Cellvibrio sp. PSBB006: one gene and its partners. The protein of the gene in region 2 interacts with the protein of the main gene of each other region in a pairwise test. Links are inferred from orthologs where the notes say so. Each region holds a gene or a part of one and is shown on either strand. Other genes may lie near its edges.

Region 1 (2,854 bases), 140 kb from region 2 along the record:
GACTGACCATCTGCCGATTTACGGCAGGATTCACCTGGATAAAATCCTGCGGGTGAAATCCCAAGGTCAGTGAAAATTCCGGTAAGTCATAGTTTAGCCGGGGATCGCAAACCTCACCCTCGATTGTCGAAAGTGCCGCCCCTTTATCACCTTGCAGCCAAACCTGACACTGCTGTGCATCAGCCAGTTGACGCAAACGCTGCTTATCGTCAGCGGCCAAGCGCTTGGTATGACGGACGATAACCCCGGCGCCGGCACTGGCTTCAATAAGTTCCAGGTGAGTCACCGCTGCGGTGGACTGCAAGTCACGCAGCCATTGTTGCAAAGGGGCGAGCAGTCGATTTAACGAGGGCGCCAACACCAGGCACGCATCAATTTGAGTCAACTGCTTGCTCTGCCTCTGACGAAAACCCAGCGTCACCGAGCCGTCTTTTTCATACCACACGCCCAGGCGCGCCCGACTGCGGTAGCCGGTACTCAGTGGGTGAATCGAAGGAAGGATGTGGCGCGGCGTGAGTCCGCCCCAGCGCTGCATCTGTTCCAACAGCGCATCTTGTTTAAGCTGGATTTGTCGGGCATCCGGCATGTGCTGCAACTGGCAGCCGCCACACAACCGGTAATGGGGGCATGGCGGGATCTGACGTTGTGACGATGGCTCAATGACCTCGTCAACCACGGCCTCGGCATAGCGCCCGTGTTCGCTGATAAAACGTGCCGTAACCCGTTCGCCAGCCAGAGCATCTGCCACAAACAACGTCTTGCCCTGCCACTGGGTAACGCCACGACCGTCATGGCTTAAACGATCAATGACAAATTCGCCCAGGCGCTGGTTAGGCCGTGCCGCTGGCGTTGTTTCCTCACGCCGCACGGCGTTGCGTTTAGGGACATGGCTAAAGTCAAAATCTAATGGCGCTTTGGTTTTTTTATCGGCGCGCGGCTTGCTGCCCAATTTGCCGGGATGCTTGCCTTTGCCGCCGTTTTTTCCGTGGGACATAAAATGGTTATCGCTGAATGAGGATGATGGCCAGTACGGGCCATCGACGAGGAAGTCGGCGTACTAGGCGCCGACGTTGAAAACACCGGAAGACAAGTAACGATCACCGCGATCACACACAATCGCCACAATCACCGCATCGTCAACCTGCTGGCTGAGTCGCAGTGCGGCAGCAACAGCACCACCGGATGAGACGCCGCAAAAGATGCCTTCTTTGCGAGCCAGTGCGCGCATGGTGTCTTCCGCTTCCTGTTGCGACATGCTGACAATTTCATCCACGCGGGATTTGTCGTAAATCCTGGGCAGATAGGCTTCCGGCCAACGACGGATGCCGGGAATGCTGGCGCCTTCTGCCGGTTGTAGGCCAATAATACGAATAGCCGGATTGCGCGCTTTCAGGTAACGCGACGCACCCATGATGGTGCCCGTGGTTCCCATGGAACTGACAAAATGGGTAATCGTGCCACGGGTCTGCTGCCAGATTTCCGGGCCGGTACTTTCATAGTGGGCGAGCGGGTTGTCGTCGTTGCCGAATTGATCCAGCACCTTGCCCTTACCTTCTGCCTGCATCTTCAAGGCCAGGTCGCGAGCACCTTCCATACCCGCTTCTTTGGATACCAGGATCAGTTCCGCTCCGTAGGCACTCATGGAGGCTTTGCGTTCGGCGGTACTGTTATCCGGCATGATCAGGATCATGCGGTAACCTTTGATCGCCGCAACCATCGCCAGCGCAATGCCGGTATTGCCACTGGTCGCTTCGATCAATGTGTCACCGGGCTGGATATAGCCGCGCTCTTCGGCGTGGCGAATCATGGAAAGTGCCGGACGATCCTTGACCGATCCGGCGGGGTTATTGCCTTCCAGTTTTAGCAGGATAGTGTTGGTCGTCTTACCGGGTAAACGCTGCAAACGCACCAGCGGCGTGTTGCCGACAAAGGACTCAATCGTGGGGAAATCCATGCTCATCTCAATACCTGAAAGTAGATTGCCGGGTGGCGCAAAGGGGGGCTATTCTACCGCCGAATGTGCTATGGTGAAACCAACAAAAAAATCCGCATGACACCCCGTTAATCTCGTCTGTCCGTGCTCACAGGGCTTGTGTTTTCATGAAATATAACAGTATCAAGGCGCAAGTCTGGCGCCTCATATTAATTCCTGCACTGTCCGTCAGCCTGATGCTGGCCGGTACCCTGACGTATCTCTACGTTAAACAACTCAATAAATTTGTGTCGCACCGCGGCGGTATGCTGACGCAAAAGATGGCACACCTGAGTCACTATGCCTTGCGCAGCGGTGATGAAAATATGGTGCCATCAATCCTGGAGGCGTCTCTCGAAGAGCCCTTCATCCGCGCGATTCATCTTTATCATCACGAAACCGGGCAACACTTTCATGTGGGGCCGCAATTTATGGAGATCACCCACGGCGACGCGCCGACCATGGAGAAACCAAGCACACGCATCACCGTGAAATCCATTTTGTTTTCCCACCCGGTCGTCAATAACAACGGCAAACAACCTATCGGCTGGGTGGAGATGGAGTTATTGAATTCACCCTTTTTGGTGTTGCGTTATGAAACCCTGTTAATCAGTGTATTGGTTACGGTCCTGTGTTTGATCCTCGCCGCCTGGCTCGCTATTCGGTTACACCAGAACATCACCATTCCGCTCAGCCATATCAAAAGTGTGGTGCGTAAACTCGCGAAAGGAAAATTACACAGCCGGGTGGACACACAACACGGACAGGAATTTTTAGAGTTGGGGGAAACGGTAAACGCCATGGCGTTATCCATGGAAAAAGCGCAGCAGGATATGCAGGCCTACATTGACCAGTCCACCGAAGATCTGCGCGAAACACTGG
Region 2 (2,833 bases):
CCCAGGATGCCAGACAAGCAAATCTTGCCGCCGGGTTTGGTCAGTGCGTTAAGATTCGCGGCCAATTCCGCCAATGGGCCGGCCAGGATATTAGCCAAGACTACATCGGCTTGCACTGTTGGGCAGCGCGGTGGCAGGTACACGGGCATGGCATCGGCCGGCAGGTTATTGCGTTTGGCGTTTTCGGTGGTGGCCAATAACGCTTGTGGATCGATATCGACACCGATGACCTGCCTGGCGCCCATCAATAGGGCTGCAACACCGAGGATGCCGGAGCCGCAACCGTAATCCACAATATGCAGATCGGTGAGATCCTGTTGGTCAATCCACTGCAGGCACATAAAGGTGGTGGGGTGGGTGCCGGTACCGAAGGCGAGGCCGGGGTCGAGCATCAGGTTGATCTTGTCCGGCTCAGGCGGTTGCTGCCAGCTGGGGCAAATCCACAGACGTTCACCGCAACGGATCGCATGGTAATTTTTCATCCATTCCCGTTCCCAGTCCTTGTCTTCCAGTAATTCCCATTTATGTTCAGGTAACTCACCACCAAAAATTTTTTGCGCTTGCAGCGTCGCCTTGACGGTATCGATGTCTGCTGAATAGAGCCCGGTAACACTGATATCGTCCCACAGCGGTGTCTCGCCTAATGCGGGTTCGAAAATCGGTTGATCGGCGGCATCTTGCAGGGTGACCGAAACCGCACCGCTGGCCAGTAACGCATCTTCGAGTTTTTCAGTTTGGGGGCGGGTGGCTTTGACCTTGAGTTGTAACCAGGGCATGGGGATCTCGAATCGGGGAGAGGCCGGTCACCCATGACGGGTGACCGGTCGGGATGTTAATTGGCGAGTTTCTTCTCAAGGTAATGGATGTTGACACCACCTTTGCGGAATTCCGTATCGCGCACCAGCATTTGTTGCAGGGGGATATTGGTGCGAATGCCATCAACAATGGTTTCGTCCAGAGCGTTGCGCATACGGTTCAGGGCAATCTCGCGGGTTTCACCGTAGGTGATGACCTTGGCGATCATGGAATCGTAGTTGGGCGGAACGGTGTAACCACTGTAAAGATGAGAGTCAACCCGAACGCCCAAGCCGCCGGGGGCATGGTAGTTTTTAACCAGGCCGGGGCAGGGCATAAAGGTTTTGGGGTCTTCCGCATTGATACGACATTCAAAGGAATGGCCGCGAATCACGATATCGGATTGCTTGATCGACAGTTTTTCACCCGCACAAACGCGAATCTGTTCTTTGATCAAGTCGATGCCGGTCACCATTTCGGATACCGGGTGTTCTACCTGAATACGGGTGTTCATCTCGATGAAGTAAAAACGGCCGTCTTCATACAGGAATTCGAAAGTACCTGCCCCGCGATACCCAATGTCCACACACGCTTTTACACAGGATGCGTAAGTAGCCTGGCGTACATCTTCAGGGATTCCGGGAGCCGGTGCCTCTTCCAATACTTTTTGGTGGCGGCGTTGCAAAGAGCAGTCACGATCACCCAGGTGAATGGCATTGCCTTGGCCATCGGACAGGATCTGGACTTCGACGTGACGCGGATTTTGCAGGAATTTTTCCATGTACACGGTGCCATCGCCAAAAGCAGCTTTGGCTTCACCCTGGGTAACATGGATAGAGTTCATCAGGGCTGCTTCTGTGTGTACGACGCGCATGCCGCGACCGCCACCACCGGCAGCTGCCTTGATGATCACCGGATAACCGATACGTCGGCCGATCTCCAGACATTGTTCGGCGTTATCTGCTGGCAGCGGCCCGTCGGAGCCTGGCACGGTGGGTACACCGGCTTTCTTCATGGCCTTAATGGCTTCTACCTTGTCGCCCATCATACGAATAACGTCAGGATCGGGACCGATAAACACAAAACCACTTTTTTGCACTTGCTCAGCAAAATCCGCATTTTCGGCCAGAAATCCATAGCCGGGATGCACCGCTACAGCGTCGGTAATCTCCATGGCGCTGATGATCGCCGGAATATTGAGATAACTTTTGGGTGAAGGATTGGGGCCAATACAGACAGATTCGTCTGCCAGGCGTACGTGTTTTAAATTGCGGTCTACCTGTGAATGGACGGCGACAGTTTTGATGCCCATCTCTTTGCAGGCGCGCAGAATACGCAGCGCAATTTCGCCGCGGTTGGCGATAAGAACTTTTTCAAACATAACCAGTTCCTTAAGCTCGTTCGTATAAACAGCGCCGACGGCGTGTTCGTTGGCTTTCTATAACTTAAACGATTGTCACGAGCGGTTGGTCAAACTCGACCGGTTCACCATCGCCAACCAGAATGGCTTCAATTACGCCGGCTTTGTCGGCTTCGATCTGGTTCATCATCTTCATGGCTTCGATAATACAAATCACATCGCCCACTTTGACGTGTTTACCTACTTCTGCAAAAGCTGGAGAGCCTGGGCTCGGTGAACGATAAAAGGTGCCGACCATGGGCGATTTCACAACATGGCCATCATATGAGGCCTTGGCGGGAGCATCATTGTTAGCGGCGGGTGCTGAAACCGGTGCAGCGGCGGGCGCGGCCGGTTGCGGCGCATAAGCGGCTTGCATTGGTGCTGCGATGTACTGCGGCTGACCTGAGTAGTTACGGCTGATACGTACTGATTCTTCGCCTTCTTTGATCTCCAGCTCACCGATATCGGATTCTTCCAGCAGTTCGATCAATTTTTTAATTTTGCGAATATCCATAGAGTCCTCTCTAGAACAAGGGTTGTATGTGAAATAGGGTTAATGCTTTAGCAATTGAAAGGCCGCGCGCAACGCCAGTTCATAACTGGTTGCACCGAAGCCGCAGATGACGCCCTGGGCGA
Region 3 (2,882 bases), 480 kb from region 2 along the record:
TGCTTACAACGTTCCGGCGTCAGCGTCAGGCAGATCAGCCCGCGCGCGTGGGTGGCCATAAAATTGATGTCTTCCGGGCGCACCTGTTCGGCAGCCATGATCAGGTCGCCTTCATTCTCACGATCCTCGTCGTCCATGAGCACAATCATCTTGCCCTGACGCAGATCGTCAATCAGTTCATCAATGGTATTCAGTTGCATAGCACAGTCTCTAACGGCGAGTGTTAATCGCTAATGAGTTAACAGCTTTACATAAAGCCATGTTGAGCAAGAAATTCCATGGTAATGCCAGAGTCGCCGGACTCGGCCGCTTTGTCACCGAGCATCAGACGCTCCAGGTAACGCGCTAGCACATCCACCTCAAGATTGATCAATGAGCCGGGCTGGTATTCACCCATGATGGTATGAGCCAGCGTGTGCGGCACAATATTCAATTCAAATTCGGCGCCATCTACCGCGTTGACAGTCAGGCTGGTGCCATCCACCGTAATCGAGCCTTTATGGGCAATATACTTGGCCAGGGCTTTAGGTGCACGCAATCGAAAACGTTCGGAGCGCGCATCCGGATGGCGGCTAACCACCTCACCCACGCCATCTACATGGCCGCTGACGATATGACCGCCCAAGCGGGTTTGCGGGGTAAGAGCTTTCTCCAAGTTGACGTTTTGCCCAACGCGCCATTGGGGAATAGTGGTGTTATCCAGAGTTTCGCGAGAGACGTCGGCCCAATAGCCATCACCGGGCAATTCCACCACTGTCAGGCACACGCCATTGGTGGCAATAGAATCACCCAGATGAACATCGGCCAGATCCAGCCCTCCGGTCTTGATACGCAGGCGCACATCGCCGTTTTTGGGCTGCACAGCCACAACTTGTCCGACCGCTTCAATGATGCCAGTGAACATAACCACCTCGCGTATTAACCAACGACTGCTGACACATCTTAATGCTCCATGTCCGGTACGGCAGTGATCCGCCAATCATCGCCGACGGCGCGCATATCACGCACTTTTACAGGCAAGGCAGCAGACATGGTATTTAAAGGTAGATCAAACAGCGGACGAGCGCTGCTGCCCAAGAGTTTGGGCGCCATATAAATAATCAACTCATCCAACAGGCCGCGCCGCAGGAAACTGCCCGCCAAGGTCGCACCCGCTTCAACGAGGACTTCATTGCACTGGCGCTGAGCCAGTTCGCGCAAGATTGCAAGTAAATCAATGCGTCCATGGGAATCCGGCATAGCCAACAGCTCCACATGAGCCGGCCAGTCGTTTAAGCGGGCGGCATTGTCTTGCGCACCATTATGAATCAATAAGATAGGGGACGGGTGACGTAGGAGTTCTGCATCCCGACCGAGACGCAGGCGCGAATCCAGGATCACCCGCAGCGGCTGCCTGGCGGCCGCATCGTCCGCATTGCTTAACTGCAATTCATCAACTCGCACGATCAAAGCAGCATTATCGCTGATCACCGTATCGATACCGCTGACGATGGCACAACTACGGGCGCGCAACCGCTGCACATCTTCGCGGGACTTGCGGCCAGTTACCCATTTGCTCTGGCCGCTCGCCATGGCGGTGCGACCGTCCAGGCTCATCGCCAGTTTGCAGCGCACGAAAGGCAGTTTACGTTCCATTCGTTTAAGGAAGCCGGGGTTAAGCGCACGCGCATCATCCTCCAGCAAGGGGCCATCAATCACTACGCCCGCCGCGCGCAAACGCTCCAGACCACTGCCGGCTACCTGCGGGTTAGGATCTTCCATCGCGAAAACAACCCGCGCCACGCCGGCTGCCAATAGCGCTTCCGAACAGGGGCCGGTTCTGCCGCTGTGGTTACAGGGCTCCAGCGTCACATACGCGGTTGCGCCGCGCGCCTGTTCGCCAGCCTGTTGCAAAGCGTGCACCTCGGCGTGGGCTTCACCGGCACGGTAATGCCAGCCTTCGGCAATGACCTGATCGCCTTTTACCAGTACACAACCCACGCGCGGATTGGGCATGGTGGTGTACAGCCCCCGCTCGGCGAGACGCAACGCCTGCGCCATATACAGATGGTCGGTGTGGGTCAGTGGCATAAAACAGATTACTTGTTGTCCGGCTGTTGTTCGAGGCGATCGATTTCCTGGCGGAACTCGTTCAGATCTTTGAAGCGACGGTAAACCGAGGCGAAACGGACGTAGGCGACCTCGTCGAGCTTCTGCAATTGCTCCATGACTTTTTCGCCAACGGTCAAAGATTTTACTTCGCGCTCACCGGTTGCCTGTAGAAAGTGTTTGATGCTGTTGATGGCGGATTCGATAGCCTCAATACTTACCGGCCGCTTTTCCAGCGCCCGCAATAAGCCGGCACGCAGCTTAACTTCGTCAAACGGCTGGCGGGTACCATCCTGCTTGATGATACGCGGCATCACCAGTTCGGCAATTTCGTAGGTCGTGAATCGTTCGTGGCAGGACAGGCACTCGCGGCGACGGCGCACCTGGTCACCCTCGGCCACCAGGCGGGAGTCAATGACCTTGGTATCCTCAGCGCTACAAAAGGGACAGTGCATGAAAGGTAACCCCATCATCCGCAAAATTGCGCGCATAGTATCATAAATTAGTACTGTGAATTTACTCTTATAAGTCCCACCTCACATGCCTTACAAGCACTGGGCATCACCCGATACTATTGATAGCCTTTGAGTATTTTTTCAATCTCGCCCCGCTGCTCAAGACGCAAAAGCGCTTGGTCAATTTGCTGGCGAGTATTGGCAGGCATTTTCTTGTCCAGGAGCAGATAGAGTAATGACGGTGGAATAACACGTGAAAAGTCAATCAAATGGAAGTCGCTTAGCGCTATCTTCGCCCGCTTTACCTCCCAGCGCACACGCACATCTTCCGCCAGATAG

Evidence for each region.
Region 1: the proteins of accC (region 2) and cysM interact in binary tests that used the Escherichia coli proteins (3 or more experiments, as listed by UniProt). The link is inferred for Cellvibrio sp. PSBB006 from one-to-one orthologs.
Region 3: the proteins of accC (region 2) and ribD interact in binary tests that used the Escherichia coli proteins (3 or more experiments, as listed by UniProt). The link is inferred for Cellvibrio sp. PSBB006 from one-to-one orthologs.

Annotation. Positions count from the first base shown.
Region 1 is NZ_CP021382.1:5,098,564-5,101,417, reverse strand. The notes cover bases 7-2,840. They hold cysM (cysteine synthase CysM), read right to left. Parts: upstream 1,955-2,840; coding sequence 1,058-1,954; downstream 7-1,057. Other genes in these bases: CBR65_RS21250 (response regulator), read left to right, coding at 2,101-2,840; rlmD (23S rRNA (uracil(1939)-C(5))-methyltransferase RlmD), read right to left, coding at 7-994. Outside these bases: more of rlmD, read right to left, coding at 1-6; more of CBR65_RS21250, read left to right, coding at 2,841-2,854. UniProt on the Escherichia coli protein: Two cysteine synthase enzymes are found. Both catalyze the same reaction. Cysteine synthase B can also use thiosulfate in place of sulfide to give cysteine thiosulfonate as a product.
Region 2 is NZ_CP021382.1:4,954,181-4,957,013, forward strand. The notes cover bases 5-2,817. They hold accC (acetyl-CoA carboxylase biotin carboxylase subunit), read right to left. Parts: upstream 2,177-2,817; coding sequence 833-2,176; downstream 5-832. Other genes in these bases: prmA (50S ribosomal protein L11 methyltransferase), read right to left, coding at 5-776; accB (acetyl-CoA carboxylase biotin carboxyl carrier protein), read right to left, coding at 2,241-2,711; aroQ (type II 3-dehydroquinate dehydratase), read right to left, coding at 2,751-2,817. Outside these bases: more of prmA, read right to left, coding at 1-4; more of aroQ, read right to left, coding at 2,818-2,833. UniProt on the Escherichia coli protein: This protein is a component of the acetyl coenzyme A carboxylase complex; first, biotin carboxylase catalyzes the carboxylation of the carrier protein and then the transcarboxylase transfers the carboxyl group to form malonyl-CoA.
Region 3 is NZ_CP021382.1:4,471,314-4,474,195, reverse strand. What follows is about bases 7-2,868. They hold ribD (bifunctional diaminohydroxyphosphoribosylaminopyrimidine deaminase/5-amino-6-(5-phosphoribosylamino)uracil reductase RibD), read right to left. Parts: upstream 2,071-2,868; coding sequence 943-2,070; downstream 7-942. Other genes in these bases: CBR65_RS18635 (ABC transporter substrate-binding protein), read right to left, coding at 2,660-2,868; nrdR (transcriptional regulator NrdR), read right to left, coding at 2,079-2,543; CBR65_RS18650 (riboflavin synthase), read right to left, coding at 248-904; ribBA (bifunctional 3,4-dihydroxy-2-butanone-4-phosphate synthase/GTP cyclohydrolase II), read right to left, coding at 7-200. Also shown: more of ribBA, read right to left, coding at 1-6; more of CBR65_RS18635, read right to left, coding at 2,869-2,882. UniProt on the Escherichia coli protein: Converts 2,5-diamino-6-(ribosylamino)-4(3h)-pyrimidinone 5'-phosphate into 5-amino-6-(ribosylamino)-2,4(1h,3h)-pyrimidinedione 5'-phosphate.